Regions from separate parts of the Pedobacter ginsengisoli genome, predicted to be linked through region 1. Evidence: riboswitches for the same ligand, from Rfam matches in the RefSeq annotation. Region 1 holds a riboswitch; the other holds the start of a gene.

What was found. A riboswitch is a leader RNA that binds a small molecule or an ion and turns the genes downstream of it on or off. The one in region 1 is predicted to bind cobalamin.
Region 2: another riboswitch for cobalamin. It lies ahead of CPT03_RS09285 (TonB-dependent receptor); the one in region 1 lies ahead of metE (5-methyltetrahydropteroyltriglutamate--homocysteine S-methyltransferase).

What each region holds. Positions count from the first base shown of each region.
Region 1 is NZ_CP024091.1:4,931,883-4,942,864, forward strand. Features, by position in the region: gene CPT03_RS20720 (transmembrane 220 family protein) at 1-239, opposite strand, end outside; gene CPT03_RS20725 (ATP-binding protein) at 418-1,242, shown strand; gene CPT03_RS20730 (lipocalin family protein) at 1,260-1,724, opposite strand; gene CPT03_RS20735 (hypothetical protein) at 1,851-2,288, shown strand; gene CPT03_RS20740 (condensation domain-containing protein) at 2,278-3,525, opposite strand; gene CPT03_RS20745 (methylenetetrahydrofolate reductase) at 3,713-4,681, opposite strand; gene metE (5-methyltetrahydropteroyltriglutamate--homocysteine S-methyltransferase) at 4,742-7,048, opposite strand; cobalamin riboswitch at 7,099-7,235, opposite strand; gene CPT03_RS20755 (Lrp/AsnC family transcriptional regulator) at 7,410-7,871, shown strand; gene CPT03_RS20760 (GLPGLI family protein) at 7,895-8,656, opposite strand; gene CPT03_RS20765 (TonB-dependent receptor) at 8,653-10,982, opposite strand, start outside.
Region 2 is NZ_CP024091.1:2,244,291-2,255,272, forward strand. Features, by position in the region: gene CPT03_RS09265 (cell surface protein) at 1-658, opposite strand, end outside; gene CPT03_RS09270 (YncE family protein) at 688-1,797, opposite strand; gene CPT03_RS09275 (PKD domain-containing protein) at 1,849-2,763, opposite strand; gene CPT03_RS09280 (YncE family protein) at 2,775-3,926, opposite strand; gene CPT03_RS09285 (TonB-dependent receptor) at 3,931-5,994, opposite strand; cobalamin riboswitch at 6,091-6,302, opposite strand; gene CPT03_RS09290 (response regulator transcription factor) at 6,340-7,023, opposite strand; gene CPT03_RS09295 (serine hydrolase) at 7,222-8,469, shown strand; gene CPT03_RS09300 (polyphosphate kinase 2 family protein) at 8,470-9,351, opposite strand; gene CPT03_RS09305 (penicillin-binding protein 1A) at 9,704-10,982, shown strand, end outside.

The DNA.
Region 1 (10,982 bases):
ATTATCCAGTCGCGCACTCCGTCTTTAGCAAAAAACAGGATGATTGCGTAAATAAGATAGAAAGATATGGCAACAAGGTATACGATAGGATAAAAAAGATTAAAAATGGCAAATCCACAACAAATGGAAGCCACCATATAGATAGGCACCCAAAGCCATGAATCTTTATCATTAAGGTTTACATACGCGAAAAGTATAAACGCGACGCAAAAAACGGAGTTTAAGATGCTAAGCAGCATAACAAAGAAGATTAAATTTGTGTGTTTATTTAATTAATAAATACAAATAAACAGATAATTAACTCGATTTAGTAAAGTCGTAATGTAAAAAAAGAAATATGAAACATAAAAATTTTACATCTAATGTGTTGGTTTTTATGTAATTTCATTGGCAAAGCAGTTATTTTAAAGAAATTGTATGAAGAAATTTTTGAGTTTATCGTTTATAATGTTGTTAGGTTTATGTGTTAACGCACAGCACAAACTGGAAAAAATATGGGAAACAGACAGTATAATTAATATGCCTGAATCTGTATTGCCCGATACTAAGGCCGGCGTATTGTATGTAGCAATAATGGGAAATAGTGCGAATGATAAAGATGGGATTGGGGGGATAGGGAAACTGGACATGAATGGTAAAGTAATTAATCTGGATTGGGTTACAGGCCTTAATTCGCCAAAGGGGATGGCTATATATGGCAATAAAATGTACGTTGCCGATTTGACTGATGTAGTGGTTATTGATATTCCGAAAAGTAAAGTTGAGCTTACCATACCTATAGAAGGGGCTAAATTTTTAAATGATGTTACCGTTAGCGATAAAGGCGTAGTATATGTTTCAGATTCGCAGACAAAACGAATTCATCAGCTCATAAAAAATAAAGATGTTGTTTACATGGAAAATATAGACGGTGTAAACGGACTTAAAGCAGTTAGCGACGATCTATATATAGCCGGAGGTGGCAAAAACCTTTTAAAGGCCAATGCAAAAAAGGAGATGATTAAGGTAGCAGGTTTACCTTATGGAGGCGATGGAATTGAGCCTATTGGGAATGGCGATTTCTTGTTTTCATGTTGGGGTGGCTATGTGTTCTATGTATTTGCTAACGGTACTTCAGAATTATTGCTAGATACACATCTTGAAAAAAAGAATACTGCAGACATTGGCTACGATCCGGTTAAAAAAATAGTTTATATCCCTACTTTCTTTAAGAAGAGTATAATGGCTTACCAATTAAAATAAAGAATAGAATTTTATGCTTATAAAGGTAACCTAACGTAGGTTTCTACAATCTCGTGGTTAACATTCAGGCTATCTATTTTTTCAATGCCACGTTGCACCAGCGTATCATTGCTGATTTTTACCGTAAAACTGAATTTGAGGTTTTCCCAATCTCTAAAGCTGCAATATTGCAGATGTTCTTCGTATTTATCGCCATTTAATGTGTATGTGCCACTACCTGCATCAAAGGTGGCTTCTTTGCCCTTTCCTTTGCTAATGTCATGCTTAAAAAAGGCAAAATGAGTACCATTAAACTCTTTAATCATCTCTTGGTTTTCGACCGGGAAAGTACTGAGGGTATCGCCTTTAGTGATAACTTTTGCCGATACAAGTTTCCATGTGCCATTTATAGATTGTGCTGGTGCGCTTTTCTTGGCATCGGGCTTTGGAGAGCAGGACGCTAAAGTTATTGCAGAGAGGGCGATTAGTTTTAGTAATTTCATATTTACATTTCAGTGATTTTCAACGTTTTCTAAATATAAATAAATAATTAACTTAATCATTTATTTCGCGCAGATTAAAAAATGTGGCTATATTGAAGTAATATTTACCGCTTTATAACGCTCTTTATGAGAAACATTTTTATGATTGCCTCCGTTTTCATCATTCTACTAATGAATGGATGCGATCGTTGTGATGGGATAGCTTGCGTAACCGGTCCCCCGGTTTTTTCTGTTGAACTCATTGATTCTGAAACCGGAGTAAATGTATTTACCTCTAAAAAGTATGATTCAAAAAGTATTCAGTTAACCGATGAGGCTAACCAAGCCGTTTATTTGAACTTTATTTCAGAAAATAATATTAACATATTTAATATTAGTATAGATAGTGAAAAGAGTCGTAAAATTATACTAAAAGTTGGTGCTGATGTAGTGATACCCATGGAAGTAAATATAAGAGAAGGTTCTGGCGGGTGTTGTACCAATTATTTTATAGATGAAATTAAGGTAATTGGTTACGATGTTAAAGCATCTGAAAAAGCAGGATTAATCATCATTAAGATATAATCATATTTATCGCAGTCTTTTTTAAGGTTAGTACATCTTCATGCCTTATAAAATGCTCATCCGAAGTAAATATGAAGTCAATTTGCCCCTTAAAATAAGTTGTGAATAGCGTTGTTGGATTACCAAAGGGAAAAATAGTTGAAGGAGATTGTAACGATTCGATTTCCAATGCACCATATTTTTCGCTGATGTTTACTTTTCCCATATTCGAAAGCGTAAAATCATGAGCTCCTTTATCTGCTTTTGCATATCTGGTCATTCTTGGTAATGAAGGTAACAGGCACTCACTATACAACAATACAGTGTTTACATCCATGTCCCCAATTTTTCTAGCCAGGTCATCTTTAAAATCCCGGGTCTGGCTCCAAAAATCATTGTTTTTTTTGTTCGTCAGATTTAGCCCAACCATTGCCGGAAAGGCAAAGAGCATATTGCTTTTGACCTCAGGGAGGAATTTACGCATATCTACAGCGCAATAAAGCCTGGAGTACGATTTTATGGTTTTAATTTCTTTAAATCCTTTTAAAAAGGCCACACTTAGTGCATCATGTACAGAAGAATCTTCGGCTTTGCATTTTTCAATAATTAGGGATGATTCTTCCTTGCTAAGTTTCCAATGTAAAAAAAATGGCTTTTCTCTTTTAATCTCTTTTTTAAAGGCAACAGCCAGTAAAGCAAGTTTTGCAACTTTAGAAAATAATTGAATCTTTAACCTATTGGCCTTACTGTTCCTGATTTCGGCAGGAATAAAATCCTGAATAGACGAAAAAGATTTATAGGTGCCTATTTCTTTTTCCGGATCGTCTAACAAAGACAATGTTTCATCTAAAAGGTTCAGAATTGATTTGCCATCACATATGCAATGATGACCTACAATGATCAGATCAGAAAAATCTTCTGATTTTAGCCATACCAGCCTCACCAAAGTATCATTCCTGGTGTTAAAGGGAGTGAGGCATTCTGTTATCGATTCCCTTTCCCAATCTTTATCTGTTTGTCGGTTAACTATGCGTACATCAATTCTTTGAGCCGGATTCTGTTCAATAAAGTAGGGTATGCCTGCCTCATCTTCGATATTACAACTTAATAAAGAATGACGATTTTGAATTTTCAGCAATGCGGCATGCAAGCCAGATTCTTGAATTGAGCCTTTAATTTTAACAGAAGAAACAACATTTACTGCTGTTTGGCCACCTGCATACATGGTTCCTTCAATTAATGATAGTTTTCTTTTCATTTCAACTAGTTTCTCAATTGGTAGTAAAAATATGAATAATGATACCAATTTAAATAACAGGTTACATTATTTTATTTCAAATAGCATGAGTTTAGGTAAGATGTACAGTGCCAGTAGGTGTTGTTTCATCAAAGTCCATATTTTTTCGATGAAAACATAGACTCATTACTGAATTGATGTGAATTTATTACAGTCTAATCACTTTTTGTACTGGTACAGCTGCCGTTTTTCGAATACCTTTCTGCTCCAGCATTTCAGCAATTTGATTTACCATTTGAATTGATGCTTCAATTTCATCTTTTCTTATAGCTACGCTTTCAATATTAAATCCAAATGGTACGCAGCGTTCAGCGCAAAATGCAATGAGTTCAGTAGCGATATCAAGGCAAACGCTGACTGATTTTTCCAACATATTATCTGTATGCCTTAGCTCTTCTTTCAGCTGATCCGGAATATGTATGCCAAGCCACTCCATAAAATGCAGGGTTTTGACTGAACCACAGGCTGTAAGTGTAAAAATTATAGTGGGTGGTACGGTCTGGTGTTCGCGGCAGGTTTGGCACAAGTCATCAACCACTTTTTTTGCGTAATCAACATTAAATATGCATTGGGATATAAAGTAGGATACCCCACAAGCTGCCTTGCCTAATATACGTTTGTCTTCATCTTTTAATACTTCATGTCTTTCGGGTATAGTTACGGCTCCTATTACAGAGTGTTTTTCGTGTGTTCGCCATAAATCGTATGCATCAGTCAAGCTAATTTTAACGGGAAAATCAGGTGCTGGTACGCCAACAAAAACGGGATAAAAGCCGTACTCATGCAAATCATTTAGCCAATTGGAAAGTTCCTTTGCCGAAAACTTACCAGCAGGGCGGTAGATGATTTTGGGGATTTCAAAATCTCCGAGATATTTACTGGCAAAGGTGAACGGATCGTAAGCATTCAAAAAAGGAAAAGGTCTTTCTTCAGAAGTCCGGGCCGATTCATCCTGCACATCGTATACAATTAGTGCATCAATATCCAAAGGGATAAGCCGTGCCATGGTTCTATTGGCAATTTCGGCAACTCTCTCCGGACTTGTTTCTGATTTTGGTGGGGTGATACCATAAGTTAAAATTCCGGACTGACCGGATTTGATCTTATCTAGGAACATATGTTTGGGCGTTTATAATTTATACTGCAGGCAGTTTTAACGCCTGCAGTATTATAGTAATTATAATATACTTTCTACGCTGATCTGTTCGCGGGCCTGTTTAGCGGCTGCAACCATGTTTTCGAGCGCTGCTTTTGTTTCAGGCCATTTTCGGGTTTTTAAACCACAGTCTGGATTAACCCAAAGGTTACGTGCAGGTAATAAATCAGCCGCTTTAGCAAGTAATGAAGCCATCTCGCCGGTAGTTGGTACACGTGGCGAGTGGATGTCGTATACACCCGGGCCAATCTCGTTTGGATATTCGAAATGAGCAAAGGCCTGCAATAGCTCCATTTGTGATCTGGAAGTTTCAATGGTGATCACATCAGCATCCATTGCTGCGATATGTTCAATTATGTTATTGAACTCGCTATAGCACATATGGGTGTGGATCTGGGTTTTATCCTGCACACCACTTGCTGTAATGCGGAAAGCTTTTACTGCCCAGTTAAGATAATGCGGATGCTTGGCTTTTCTTAATGGCAGGCCTTCGCGGATAGCAGCCTCATCAATCTGAACTATGCCAATTCCCCCTTCTTCCAATGCCAATACTTCATCTCGGATTGCAAAGGCGATCTGGTTGGTTGTAGTTTCACGTGGCTGATCGTCGCGGACGAATGACCATTGCAGGATCGTTACCGGGCCGGTAAGCATTCCTTTCATTGGTTTATCAGTTTGTGCAGCGGCAAATTTGCTCCATCGTACAGTCATGTTTTCAGGGCGGCTTACATCACCATAAATTACCGGTGGCTTTACACAGCGGCTGCCATAACTTTGTACCCATCCATTTTTAGTAAACAGGAAGCCATCTAGCTGCTCACCAAAGTATTCAACCATGTCGTTGCGCTCAAACTCGCCATGAACCAACACATCCAGGCCAATCTCTTCCTGCCAGCGGATGGCATCTATGGTAGCCTGTTCTATTGCCTGATCATACTGTTCAAGTGTAAGGTCACCTTTTTTGAACTTTGCGCGTAGTTGACGGATATCGTCAGTTTGCGGAAATGATCCGATGGTTGTTGTTGGAAAAGCCGGGAAATTAAATCTTTCGTGGTGTAAGCGCTGGCGTATAGGAAACTGGCTGTTACGAGTTGCATCGGCTTCACTGATCGCTGCAATACGATCTTTAACTACTTGCTTGTGTACTTTTTGTGATGATCGTCTGCTTTTAATAGCTTCTTTATTGGCTTCAAGCAGAGTAGTATTTCCTTCAGCAATCTGACGGATTTCGCTTACTTCAGTTAGTTTTTGTTTGGCAAAAGCCATCCAGTTTCTGATTTCAGGGTCAATCGCAGTTTCCAGTTCCAGGTCAATTGGGCTGTGCAGCAGTGAGCACGATGGAGCAATGATCACGCGGTTTGCACCTAGTTTTTCAACTGCTTTATTGATTAAAGATAATGACTTTTCATAGTCGTTTTTCCAAACATTACGTCCATCTACTACACCTACAGAGAGTTGCAGATTATCTGGAATCAGCGCAAGCACTTCATCCAATTGCTCAGGTGCACGTACCAGGTCAATATGTAATGCAGTAACCGGAAGATTTACGGCCAACTCAGTGTTGTCTAGCAAGGCCTCGAAATAAGTGGCAACAAGCAGTTTAATACCACTTACGCGATTGGCAATGGCACGATAAGCGTAATCAAATGCTTCTTTCTCCTTTTTAGAAAGGTCTAATGCCAGGCAAGGTTCGTCTAGCTGCACCCATAAGGCGCCTTGTTGTTTCAGGCGGTTGATGATTTCTATATAAACCGGAACAAGATTTCTGATCAGGTCAACTCTTTCAAATCCTTGTTCTTTTTCTTTGCCTATTAGTAAATAACTTACCGGGCCAACTAATACTGGCTTTGCTTTGTCTCCAAGCAATTGTTTAGCGCTGTTGTATTCGCCAAATATATTCTCATTGAAAATTTTGAATTGCTGGTTCGCCGTAAATTCAGGAACTATATAGTGATAATTGGTATCTAGCCATTTGGTCATTTCCATGGCGGTAATGTCAAGGCCGTCTTTCTGATAGCCACGTGCCATAGCAAAATAAAGATCAATCTCATTATTGTCTTTTACTTGCGAAAGTACTGGAGCGTAACGCTGCGGAATAACACCCAACAGTAAACTGGTATCTAATACCTGATCGTAATAACTGAAATCGTTACATGGGATCAAATCGATTCCTGATTCTAATTGGGTTTGCCAGTTTTGCTCTTTTATGGTACGGGCTACCTTATTCAATTCTATAAGGTCAATTTTACCTGCCCAATATTGTTCGCAGGCTTTTTTTAGTTGTCTTTGGCTACCAATGCGCGGGTAACCCAGATTTTGTGTTAACATTTTTTTCAACTTTTTAAATGGTTAATAATCATTGTAAAAGGCCCTTTATGATTTCAGCATGCAGAGCAGGCAGGGGTCTGACTTATAACAGTTTGATCTGTTACTTACAGTTGCGCGACAGTCTGTGATTTACACACAGTTCCCTATTAATTTACAGCTAAGTAAAACCTTTTCCGATGGTTGAAATATGTAAAGAACTTTAATTATTACAAATCAGTTTTAAACTTTAACAAAGATACATTTGAAGATTATATATCTTTTCAGAAGATGATATTTAGATATATTGTCTGGTTTTGTTATTTGTTTTGGTGTTTTTTGCTGATAATACATTATTTTTACTCGTCACAAAGAAAAATATTCTATGAACGAATTAGACGAAACAGATTTATTGCTCCTGAAGATATTGGCTAACAATGCAAAACATACAAATAAAGAGCTGGCAGCGATGGTAAATCTTTCTCCTTCACCGGTTTTTGAACGGATGAAAAGATTAGAGAATAACGGATACATCAAAAAGTATATTGCGATTTTGGATGCAGAGAAATTCAATCAAGGATTCATTGTTTTTTGCAATATCAAACTTAAACAGCACGACAAAAAAATAGGCCATCACTTTGTAGCCGACATTCTTGAAATTGATGAAGTGGTGGAGTGCTATAATATTTCGGGCGATTATGATTTTATCCTAAAAGTGTATGCAAGGGACATGAAGCATTATCAGGATTTTGTTTTTAACAAACTGGGCTCAGTTGAAAGTATAGGGAGTACCCACAGTACTTTTGTTATGGCAGAAATAAAAAATACACATAATATTAGTTTTTAAGGAAAGTACGCAAGTTGGAAATGTTATAACAAAAGCCCTTTAAGTTGAACAATTGCATGGTCTCCCTGGTTGGCTAAAGCTTTCATAATCTCTTCATGCATTTGTTCATTATTTACTGCCTTGCCCTTTTTTGGCGGCTCAATGTTTTTCGGCTCAACGTTAGTTTCTGTAACCTTGGTTGCAAACCAGGTCACATTTTCATGTGGAGCAGCAATACCCAGAATCATTCCCGGCAGTCCGTTGAAGGATTCAGGACCACCTGGTACATGAATCTCTTCTGTATAAAAAGCAACTACGTAGATAGAATCGAGCATCAGCCCGTTGGCTCTCCGGCATTCATAACCAGCAATTATTCGTGTTTCCTCAGTTATTTTCCATTTAATTTTCCGTAAGTTATCCTTCACAAGATAAGTACGTTCATAGAATTCTTTTTGAATGGTGCTCGTTCCATTTTTCAAGTCAGAAAATACAATATTGACCTGATTTGCCATTGGGGTATCATACCACCAATGAACATTTTTTGCGGCCACGGGCGTAAAAAGAGAACTACCGGTATTAAAGGTCAAACTACTCTTCAGTACCCTGAATTGAGGCTCAGTTTGCAAGTACTTTTCATAGTAAGCTTTATTCTCCATACTGTGTTTTGTCACCTTTTTTTTGACCAGCGCAAACATATTCATGGTTCGCTCAAATTCTATTACCCCACTGGTAATAAAGTGTTTATTTTGAGCATAAATACTTTTTGTTGTGAATATGCAAATCAGCAAAATAACTAACTGTTTCATGGTTGTTGTTTTTGAAGTGATTTACCAAACTTTGTAAAGTCCCAGGTTAAGGATAGAATGAAATATCTGCGAATGGTTGTATTTCTTGACTCAGTAAAGCCATCTGCTGAACTGTAACGTTCATATCCTGTATTTTGATTAAATAGGTCATTTCCCCTAATTGTCAGTTTCAGGTTTTCCTCTTTAAGGAAATTTTTTCCAAAATAAGCATTGGCAATGAGCCGCTCAAAATTGCGGTTAAACAATCGGTTTTTTGCCATGTAGTTGTATTGAGCATCCGCTCCTATAAAGAAGTTATTGGGTAGTTTGGTGTAAAAGCTAGCATTGCTAAAAAAACCTTTTCTGTTATTATTTACAGATTGCAGCGATGATGAGCTGACCACATAATTTGATCCTATACTGAAACCATAGGAATAGGTTGCTGTATTTTTCCCTATGTCGATTTGTGGTTTATATTCTACTGTACTGGTCTTGTTCAATGTATTGTTTACATAGTTAAAATAGGCATTCCCATTAACGTTGAGGCTAATGTAAAGTATAAAATCAAGCTTGGTTGCATGTCCATATAGTTCAGCGTACATATTCCAGTAACTGGGCTTGCCACCGCGTAGGTTTGAGTAGCTCAGCGTGTTTACACCAGCTGAATCAGTAACTCTGTTACTTACAATGGCATTAGTTGTAAAGCTGTAATTTCCGTTAAAATTGATTCCCTGGTCACGCGTTGGTTGGTAGACCCTATAATTATAAGAAAAACGGTTGCTGAAGGAAGATTTCAAATCCGGGTTGCCCAGACTTATGTTTAGCGGATCACTGTTCTGACGTAGTGGCTGTAATTGATAGGAGGAGGGCAGGTTAGTGTTTCCATTATAGTCTAAGGAGAGTGATGCCGCCTTGCTTAACTGATATCTCAGATAGGCCCCTGGCTGGAGGTTGATGAACTTGCGGTTCATCACAAAATCAATAAATTGATCCTCCTGTTTATAGCTGGCATCTGCAAGACTGGTACTTGCACCTGCGGATAACTTGCCTGATGAATAATTTGCACTTAAGCTGTATAAACTTGAGAGATTTACTAACTTAAAATCACTGCTGAATGCAGAATCAAGCTCTTCGTACCGGTTGGCACCTGATAGATTAAAAGATCTTCGGTCGTTTGTGGTGATACTTCTGGAAAAATTATATCCTGCGGTAATCGAAATAGCCTTAGTCAGCATATCGGTGTACGAAAAACCAGCTGAGAGCCTGTTCGCATTGGAAATATAGGGCTTAAACTGATCGATGGTACTTGTGCTGTCTAACACACCCAATTCATTATAATATTTCAATTCCGACTTCTGATTGTTTTTGCTATTACTCCGATCCAAAGAGCCACCTGTGTTAATGGAAATACTTCTGCCTTTCTTTTTAAATCTTTTTGTATACCTTGCGTTCGCAGCAAAGGATTCAAACATGTTCTCACCTATTGTTGAATTTGTGTTTGTATTTTGTAGAACGCCATTGCCTCGCAAGGTCGAACCCGTCTGATAACTTTTGTTGTTGCCTTCAGCACGGTATGCATTAATATTAGTACTAATATCTGCTGTTGAATCAATTTTAGAGTTAAATCTGCCATTGAAGGACTGGTTAAAGTTGTAGCGGTGATTTACACCATTCCTGCTGCTTGTGTTAAAATTACCCGGCAGATTGTTTTGACTTATGGTACTGGAAACGGCATCTGTAGTTAATGCGCCAGCTTTATAGTTCACGTTGATAGACTGATTGTCTTTATTCCATTTATTATTATAATGTGCACCGGCGTCACGCGCCAGGGGAATTCCATTGCCCCCATAATCACCCTGGCTATATCCATCACCGAATTTGTTGTTGTCTTCTCCACTCAGCCCTACCTTTCCGGTATTGCCGATATTCCCATACACGGAGACCTTCTGTTTAGGACTGAATTTATTAGCCATAAGTTGGGCTGTATAATAATCATCTGTGCCATAACCTGCATCGGCTTTGCCAAAAAGACCCTTTTTCTTATCCTCGGTAAGTACAACGTTGATTGTCTTAACTTTTACACCATCTTCAATACCTGTGAGCTTTGCCTGTTCACTTTTCTGATTGTAAACCTGCACTTTGCTTACCATATCGGCTCTTATATTTTTAGTTACCAGAGAAGGGTCGTCACTAAAAAACTCTTCACCGTCTACAAGAACCTTACTTACAGTTTCACCCTGAAAAATAATAACACCACTTTGATTGATCCTCATTCCTGGTAATTGCTTCAGCAGGTCTTCTACCTTTGCATTTTTTTGCGTTGCGTAAGCAGAGGCATTAAATTCTG
Region 2 (10,982 bases), 2.7 Mb from region 1:
TTAGTTCATACCAGGTATCATCCGGTTTACCATTTCCATTCTCATCCTGCATTACCCACACCACACCCGGCTCTGCCCAGTTAGCCTGTGCATTACCATAAATAACGATATCGTCTTTCTGATTTTCATTAATTACAGTGTGGTCAAAACCTAGCACAATATAGCCTCCCCAGGCACCAAGCGACACTATACCTTCTTTACCTTCAAGGCTTTTTGCACCTTCAAGTGTTCCTATAGATTTGTTGGTAAACTGTCCTGGAGCAGGTAAATATTCAAATACTTTGGTTACGTAATTATTGCTTCCCGGATTTGAAGGTACAGTTGGTATGCCTACATTAACCACATACTTATAGTTAAAAGAGCCACTGCTATTGGTAGCAGTGTACTCTACGTTATATATACCTGCTTTTAGTGGTGTAAAATCGTACGATGAGCCAGTACTGGTAACTTCCCCATCTAATTTCCACTCCTCATCATAAACCTTGTTATTTACATTAAATGCTAAAAATGCAATCTTTTCGTTAACCCTCCCATTTATGGGGCTATCTTCTATTTTCATTTTAACAACTGGTGCCTGCTCTGCATCCTCGTCTTTTGTACATGCAGATAGAACACTAATGCTCAATAAAATGAAAAGCAAGTAATATTTAATGTTCATAACAAGGTTATTTAAGCAATACAATATCGTTATTTATAGCTATAATTAAATACTGCACTTTGAGGCGAACCACCTGTAGCAAACTCAAACTTTATTTTACCATCGGCACCAAAGCAAAAGAACTTACCTGTAGCGGCATAACCATTTGCATCTCCAACATAAACATCATTGTTTAGTGTATTAACGGTAACACCATAAGGTGTTTTAATCACTGTCTGATCTGTAACAAAATTCCCATTAATTGTACCATTAGATATGTTAAATGTTTTAAAATATGGATCCAGATAATCGCCAATTACAAAGCCTTTTGTTCCGGTAACATTTAAATATTCTAAACTCACTTCATTAGAACTAACTTTTGTATCTGTTACGCTACTTAACTTAACAAGCTGAGCTGGAACATCTGAATAATTTCCTTTTACAATAGTAAACAGATCGCCATTTTCAGTTGCGCCAATTTTAGTAGGATTAAAACCAACGTTTATATCCAATTTCTTAGTAAATGTATTTAAATCTACTACAGAAACTGATGTATTGTTAGGACTAGGATAGTAGAAATGATTAGAATTTGTTACGTATAGCTTACCGTTTACAATAGCTAAACCTTCCAATGCGCCACCAACCGAAATTCTCGATTCAATAGTTAAACTTGCAGTATCAATTTTACTGATATAACCATCATAACCAGAAACATATGCTTTGTTTTTGTAGAACCCTACATAACGTGGCATAAAATCTTTGCTATCATCAAAGAAAGGAATTCTTTTAATTGATTTTCCTGTTGCAATATTAATAACCTCTATATAAGAATCCTTATTTGTATCCTTAGCTCCGGTAACAACACAATACATTTTGCTACCGTATTGTTTTAAATCGCTGGCATCAGTACCTAATGGAATTCCATTTTTCTGTTCAAAATAATTCTGAGTTACAGCTTTTGTGGCAATATCATAGTAAGTAATAGAGCTGTTATTTGCCTGACCAAAAGATCCCTCGCATAATACATACAAACCATTTGTAGAAACTGGTCGCGGATCTATTGCCGGAAGTTTATCTTTTTTACAGGATGCTAATCCTAATACACAGCCAAGAATTGCAAAAAAAGCTGGCTTTCTATAGTTAAGTAATGATTGATTCATGATTTTTATTGTGTTTTATGTTATTATTAGTTTTTTATTCTGATATGTTGGTTATTTTATATTTAAATCTGCTGCTCCCCCTACTTCTGTAGATATTTCGCCTAGTAAAGTATTGCCTTTTTCATTTTGACCGGTATAAACTTTTATAAAATCAACAGCATTAAGGCTTATTGCTTTACCGTTTTTATCAATTGCATTCGACAAGTCGAACGAGTTATAACGTTTAGTGGCATAATCGTCGCCAGTTGAATAGCTATCTGTATAACCCCATTCAAATGCACTGTTTACAAAAATGCTTCCTATGGTACCCCATGTAGATTTCAGTAAGGTACCTTTGAATTTGACACTATCCTGATTTTCAGCAAATAGCGGATAGTAGTTATGATTATGGAATCTGTTCACATCAACACTTCCTGTCTTTCCTTGGTTATCTTTCCAGGTAACATTTGCAGTCGCCTTTGGGTTATAATAAGTGATTTCATAGTTCTTAATAGTACTTACAGAGCTATGCTCACTTCCGGCAAGCTCATACCATTCGTCATCAGGCAAACCATTTCCATTTTTATCCTGACTAACCTGAACAATTCCTGGTTCAGACCATTGTTGTATTGGTCCTAAAGGATTTCCGTAAATAGCAAGGTCATTGCCTTCATTATTAAGAATAGAATGATCAAAACCAAAAACAATGAAGCCTCCAAAAGCCCCTAAAGATACAAGGCTGGTATTTTTAACATCACCTATAATTTTCTGTGCACCATCCGGACTTCCTAATGACTCATTAATAAATTGACCGGGAGCTGGCTGATATTCATATATTTTATTAATGAATTTACTGCTGGTACTTGTTACGGGACGCGGAATATAAATGTCTTCATCAACTGCTTTTTCCTTTGAACATGAACTTAAACAAAGCTGAAAAAGGATAATCGATGAAAGACCAAGAACATTTTTTTGATTGAATCTCATTTTTAATATGGTTATTTATATACGAATGCAAAGTGAGCCGGAATATCTCCGGTAGTAACCGACCATTTCTTTTTCCCCGCCGGATCAAAACAGTAAAGTGTACCCGGCGATACATAATTTCGGGCATCGGTAACTAAAACATCTTTAGTTATAGGATGAACTGCTATACCATAAGGAATGGTTATTGCTTTATCTGTACCATCGGTTATGAATTGCTTATCTAACAACACCTCGTCTTTAACGTTAAGCATCCCATAAGTTATTGTGTATTTGGCTTCGTTATAGTTCCATTCAGAGCCATAGTAATAAGCAATATCCCCATCAATAGCAAGGTTATTTACAGCAATGTTAAAAGTCTTTTTAACCTGATCTGTTTTAGTATCTATTACAAACATTTTTGAAGGTATATCGTAATAATTCCCTCTTGAGGTTACGTATAGATCACCATATTTATCAGCCTTTAACCTATGCAGGTTAATAGCCACGTCAATTTGTTTTGTTACAGTAAATGAGTTCAGATCTATAACAGAAACAGTTCTTTCGTATTTCTGCGGGCTATACCCGCCTGAATTTGCAACATAAAGCTTTTGGCCAACTACAGCCATTTCTTCAGGTTGTCGGCCTACATCCACTCTTTTTACCTCTGTTAATGTTGCAGTGTCAATCTGAGCTACAATTCCCTGTGGCGCATTAGGATCCCCTACTGTACCCAGGTATGCGCTCACGTAAGCCTTGCCATTACTAAATGTAATGTACCGGCAATTGGTAATGTTAACTTGCTTAATGCGCTTGCCGGTTTTAACATCCAGAACTTCAACTTTATTGGATACATTTACCACCACATAAAGTTTAGAACCATAAATGGCAATATCGTTTCCAACATCACCTAATCCCTTTACAATTTCCGGATTTACTTCATTATAAATGTTTCGCCTATAAATTCCGGTAGTATAGTCCAAATAATCCAAAGAGGCCTTATTCATATTCATATTGCCCTCATTTACAATATAAAAACCTTTAACCTGTGCAGACGGATCAGGAGGTAAAAGGGTCTCCCGCTGTTCAGGAACCGGTTTAAGGTCTTTCCGGCACGATACTGTAAGTCCTAAAAAAGCAACTAGTATTCCTAAACTAATTATATTGAGCAATTTGTTCGTTTTCATCTGCCTAATAGTTGTAGTTTAATCCAAAACGATAATAGCGACCAGGCATCGGGAAATTCGTGATTACTTCGTAATCCTGGTTCAGCAAATTGTTAACCTCGGCAGTAAAACGAACTTCCTTTCTGTTTACTTTTACATTATAATGCAAGGCCATATCGTGTGTATACCAAGGTTGAACGTAGTTATATATACTATTTGTACTTTGATTGTAACGCTCTCCTATATAAATGAAACTGTAATTCATAGAAAGGTTTTTGTAGGTTGCACTCGCAAGAAATGATCCACTATGTATAGGCGTATACGGAATCAGATCCTTATAGCTTGGTGAAGCATGATCGGAATCAATTGCTTTTTGGTAGGTGTAAGTAAGCCCTGAAGTAAAACTTATAGTATTAGTAATTTGCCATACAGATTGTATGTTTACATCTATACCTTTGATTTCGACCTGCCCAAGGTTTTGCATACTCCACCTTGCCTGATTGTTACCAGGCACTGCAACTATCTTATTTTTCACATTGTTATAATATGCATCTGCTTGTATAGAGAACTGACTTAAAACTTTATTGTCATATCCTTTTATATAGGTAAAGCCCAAATCATATTGTTTTGTATACTCTGGTTTTAAAACTATAAACCCGTAATAAGTGTAATAAAGATCGTTGAAGGTTGGCATCCTGAAAATGCTTTTATAGAATGATCGCAACCTAAACTCTTTCTGATCAAAGGGTTGCCACGATACCATAACTGTAGGCGTTAGCTCATTTCTATCTACGTCGGCAGGGCCGCTTTGCGTTTTATCGTATTTTAGTGTACTTAATAAATTGGCCTGAATATCAAATTTTGCAAAATGAAACTGGGTAGCCAAAGCAGTTAATATGGTGTTTCTTACCGGATATGAAAAGCGATAAAGGTCTGCGTTTAAGTCGTTCCGCTGATAATCTGTAGACAATACGACATCCCAATAATTGGTGATTTTTAACTTATTGGCTAATGATACATATATTTCTTGCAGATGAAAATTGTTTTCAAGCAATCCATTAACAGTTACCCTATCCGGATCTAGATAACGTAGGTTATCACTTGCGTATTTGGCTGTTGCCAGCAAACTGTATTTGCCTACATTCTTTTCATAAGAAGATTGTGCGAAAAAGTTCTTATTCCACATCCGTTGTGAAAATGAAAATACATTGTTCACAACTGCACCAGGCAACCCCTGATTGTCTTTATAACCATATAGTTTTACTTTCCATGTACTGCTGTCAGACAGCATTCCATTTAATCCCAACTCTAATCGCATGGCTTCAATATCACCATCCTTCCTTACAGCAGTAGTATCATATACGCCATTAGTAGATCGGAACTTATATTTGCCATTGGCATTTTTATACTCTGCACTTAAAGAGCTGTAAACATTATTACTTATTTTACTTTGCCATAAAAGCGATGGATCAATAAGGCCAAATGACCCTCCTTTTAATGATGCACGAACTTTTTGGGTAGTTCCATCTGAAAAATCAGGTTGTTTCGATTTAAGATACAATGAGTTCGCTGACGCGAAGCCTTTGGCAGATTGGAAAATAGAGCTCTTTTGTCCGTTGTATAGTTCTATCTCTTCAATATTATCTAATGAAAATTTACCCAGGTCTACCTGTCCGTTTTGTGCATTTCCCAACTGTACACCATCATAGAATACGGCAGTATGATTGGTACCCATGCTGCGTACATTAATTGTTTTTAAACCACCAATGCCACCATAGTCTTTAAGCTGTACTCCTGAAAAAAAACGAACAGCATCTGCTACAGAAAGGCTGTTTAATTTTTCGAGCTCCGCTCCTGATAGTATTTGTAATGGAGTTGAAGAAGTTTGCCTTTTGCTGATCTTTATTTTCTTGATCTGTACCTCTCTAAGCTGATTAATCTGATTTAAAGAATCTGATTCATTTGGTTTTGTTGAGCCTGTTTGGGCAAACGACTGAAGAGACATAGTACACATGCCCAGCCATATAATAGCTAGAAAAGTAAAAAAAATAGAGTTTACGCCAAAAACAGCGTTTTTACTTCTTCTCATTTTGTTGTGAGTTTATTACCCACAGCAAACAGTTAGATCAAGGAAATGAAATACAATAAATAAGCACTCACTCCAAGCTTCAATCCCCGAAAGCTATGAAATATTACCACTTATGGCAGGTCTTCTGACTTACTTCCGGTAATTCTGCCTTCCCAATCCTTAATCCCCTTTTTTAAAGGATCAGAAAAAGTGGCCTTGATTTGAACACCGTTATGAAGCTTACAGCTGCGGGACAGTTACGGATTTACACCGTATTCCCTTTTAATCCCGAATAAAATGCATCGGGAACCAAAAGCGATGCAAATGTACTTAAATAAATAGCTTTCAGCAAGCTTAAATGCTTTTCTATATTAAATCAAATGCCCTTGCATACTGACAGATTTCGTAATACGAGTTTGTATCTAATTTTTGTTTGATGTTTTTTCTGTGGGTTTCTACAGTACTTGGGGAAATAAAAAGCTGCTCTGCAGTTTCTGCAGAGGTTTTCCCTAATGCCATTAAGCTAAGTATTTCGCGCTCTCTGGAGCTTAATTTTGTAAAATTATGATAGTTATTACGCAGAAAGTTATTCTCATCGAGTAACCGCGAGGCCTTAACAGTCATATGATGCATCGAGTCAATTGGCAAAGCTATCGTTATTACCAGTAATGGTTTATTTTCGTCGTCTCTTAAGTAGACCTTTACGCTCGACATATGCCAGTGCCAGTCACTAGAATCAGAAAAACGAACCTGCTGAAAAAAAGTACATAAATCTTCATCGTTATTTTGTGCTATCAATCCAAGTATCTTAGGCACATAATCCTGAGCATCATCGCCATTAAAATACCTAACATAATATTCTTCTGCAGTTATACTGGTAATGTGTTCAAGAGAAACTCCCAGTTGCTGCAATCCTCGTTTAGACATCCAGGCGACCGACCAGTCTCTGAGGTCGTGCACAATAACAACCCCCGGCAGTTCATCTGATATTACTGAAATTTTAGCTATAGCATCATTAATTTTATTTTGGAGAAGAGCGTTTTGATTCATATTTCGAAAGCGATAATAGGGATTGTAATTATAAGTTAAATATAAGCCATATTAATATAATAAAGGTAATAAAATACCCAAAAACAGGTATTGTTTTTATTGTTTTTTTAAGATCATTTTGCATAAAATTTAACTCTGGATAAAAACCGTTCTCAATCCTCTTTTATCCTTATATTTATCATTACAATTCTTATTAAGATGATGAAGTTTGCCTCTATTTTTCTAGTAATGATTAGCCTGAATACAATGGCCCAGAAAACAGACACTATGCTATTAGCACAATTGATGCATAAAAACCCTGAACTTTTTACCGGAGTATTAAACCATCCTCAAAAAAATCAAATCCAGATCCTTTATACTCAGATTAACAGAAACACAAAGAATAAGCCCATTTTCAAAACGTATAGCTATAACTTAGATGACCATAGATACTTTTACCCTGCAAGTACGGTTAAACTGGCAGCGGTAATTTTTGCACTTGAAAAGATAAATGAGCTTAAAATAACTGGGTTAACAGCTAAAAGTGCGATGATTACTGATAGCTCTTATGTTAAGCAAACAAAGGTACTAACAGATAGTACAGCTAAAAATAGACTACCTTCTATTGAACATTATATTAAAAAGATATTGCTTACCAGCGACAACGATGCATTTAACCGTTTGTTTGAATTTATTGGTCGCGCTGAAATCAATAGCAAACTAAAAAAATACGGTTTCTTCAATAGCCGTATATTAAACCGCCTGGCTATTGGTGATGCAGGTGAGACTGCAAAACATACTAATCCTATTAAATTTTACAATCAGGATAAATTAATATACAGCCAGACCGAACAATATGATCCGAAAGAGTATCCTTTATCATTAACAAATACCCTTATGGGTGTTGGTTACCTGGACAGCACAGATAAACTGGTGAATAAGCCTTTTAATTTGGAGAATAAAAATGCCTTTAGCATTTCCGATCAACAGGCTATGATGCGAAAGTTGATATATCCCGAAGCTTTCCCTGCAAAAGAAAGATTTAATTTAACAGCAGACAATTATAAGCTGATCTATACTTATATGAGTAAATTACCCACTGAAAGTGATTATCCTGCCTATAAGGCTAACGAATTTTGGCCAACTTATTCAAAAATGCTCTATTACGGCCGCGACAAAAACGCTCAAATTGATCCTAACATCCGCATATTTAATAAATATGGCGACTCTTATGGTTTCATTATTGATAACTCATATTTCGTCGATTTTAAGAACAATATCGAATTCTTTCTTACAGCCGTAGTTCAATCTAATGATGATGGTATTTTTAACGACAACAATTACGAATACGACTCCGTTTGCTATCCATTTATGAAAAACCTTGGCCAAACCATCTATAAATACGAACTGGAACAGAAACATAAAACGCCACCCGATCTTAAAAAATTCAGGATGAAGTATAATTAGTTATGCTTCGTTAAGCAGCTGCGTTTTTATTTCGTCCAGTTTCTCCATTTCATCTTTTTCCAGAACCGGGAACTTAAGATTAAGCTTTTTAAATGTTTCTGATAATATATGGCTAATTGCTAATCTGGCGTACCACTTTTGATCTGCCGGAATAATATACCACGGAGCATCTTGTGTTGAAGTAGCAGTTATTGCTTCCTCATAAGCAGTCATGTATTGCTTCCATAATTTGCGCTCTTCAATATCACCTGAAGAAAATTTCCAATTTTTAGCGGGATCATTTATTCTATCCAGAAACCGTTGTTTTTGCTCTTCTTTAGAAACATACAGGAAAATTTTTATGATTGCAGTTCCATTTTCATTTAAGTGTTTTTCAAAATTCCTGATGCTTTCATAACGCTTTTTCCAGAAGGAAGCATTCATATTTTTCACATCCTGATATCCTGGAATATTCTCGTTAAGTACATATTCAGGATGCACCTTACAAACCAATACATTTTCATAATGTGACCGGTTATGAATCCCTACCCTTCCCTTTTCCGGCAAAGCCTTATAATGGCGCCATAAAAAATCGTGATCATATTCCTCTGAGTTTGGAGCCTTAAAACTATAAACCTGGCATCCCTGAGGATTTAAGCCAGACATCACATGCTGTATGGCACTATCTTTTCCGGCAGCATCCATCGCCTGAAAAATAATTAACACAGAGCGGGTATTTTCTGCATACAATGTCTCCTGGGCAGCACTCAGTTTCAATTTAATTTCCTCCAGTCTCTCCTTCCCCTCTTCTTTCTGAAGGTTCCCCTTATAACGGGTATCAAAGTTTTTAAGAGAAATTTTTACTCCCGGTGTAGCAAAATACTGTTCTATTTCGTCTTTCATAATGCCGCATGTTTTTGTTAAATATAAAATAATTTGACCTTTAATTATACCTGGTAATCTGAATTGTCATGATTAATTTGGATTTCCAATTTATTATCTTTGTTTATGTTTTTTGACGTATAAAGCCTAAATTCATAGTAACGATACATTTCCAGTACTGTTTTTATGTTCTTATTTTCCTGATTAACAATTGTTTTATAAATCTTTTAACACACTTAATTATACTTTAAATAGAATAAAGCAACTTCAAGTATCAAATCAACCAGTTTATTAATTAATTGTGTTTATTTGCACTGCAAGTTTTAACACTATTTAACATTAACAGTTTTACGTTTTTTTTCATCTTTATCACATGTTTAAAGAAATTCGCAATAAGTATATTCGTTATTCGAGCATAGTTCTTTTTTGTATCATTATCTTCTTTTGTGCACTGCAGCTTAACTTTTTATGGTTATTTGGTTATTCTCCTTCTAATAAAGATATAAAAGCCCCTACTCTTCGCGTAGGTTCTGAACTATACACGGCCGACGGCAAGTTAATTGGCCGCTATTATAAAGAAAACCGGACCCCGGTAAACTTTAACGAAATAGCACCTAGTGTAATAAACGCTCTTGTAGCTACTGAAGACGTACGCTTTTACAGCCATATGGGTATCGATTTCCGTTCCTTATTGTCAAGCGGAATTTCCACCGCAACAGGTGATAAAAGAGGTGCCAGCACAATTACTCAGCAATTAGCAAAAAATCTTTATCGCACACGATACAATAAATCACAAGGACTTTTAAGTCATATCCCGCTATTGCGAACAATTATACCAAAACTTAAAGAATGGCTTACTGCTGTAAAACTGGAGTCTAATTACTCCAAAAACGACATTATTACAATGTACCTGAACACGGTTTCTTTTGGTAATAATGCTTATGGAATTAAAACAGCTGCACGTGTATACTTTGATAAGCAAGCAAATGAACTTGATATACCCGAATCAGCTTTGCTAATTGGTATGTTAAAAGGCACTAGTTTATATAACCCTATAAAAAACCCTGAAAGAGCATTAGAGAGACGTAATGTTGCGCTTGCTCAGATGAATAAATACAACTATATCAATACTGCGCAATTAGACAGTTTTAAAAACAAACCAATAAAGCTTAAAGAGGGCCGTGTTGATGAAGGTAGCGATGGTGATTCTTACCTGAGAACTGCAGTTGATAAATACCTTGAAAAATGGTGTGAAGAAAATGGATATGACCTTTACGAAGACGGTTTAAAAATTTATACCACAATAGACTCCAAACTTCAAAAATATGCCGAAGAAGCGGTTTCAGAGCAAATGAAAACCATTCAGAAAAGATTTTATAATGTTTGGGGAAATGAAGATCCATGGGAAGATTCAGAAAAGAAAAAGGTTGATTATCCAGAACGCGCAAAGAAAAACCTACCTATATATGCGCTTCTTCAAAAGAAATTCAGCAATTCACCCGATTCTATAGAAGCCTATTTCAATAAGAAAAAGAAGATGAAGATCTTTACATGGAAGGGCGACAGGGATACTCTCTTTTCAACCATGGACTCTATTAGGTATTATGGTAAGATAATGAATACCGGAATGATGACCATGGATCCATTTAATG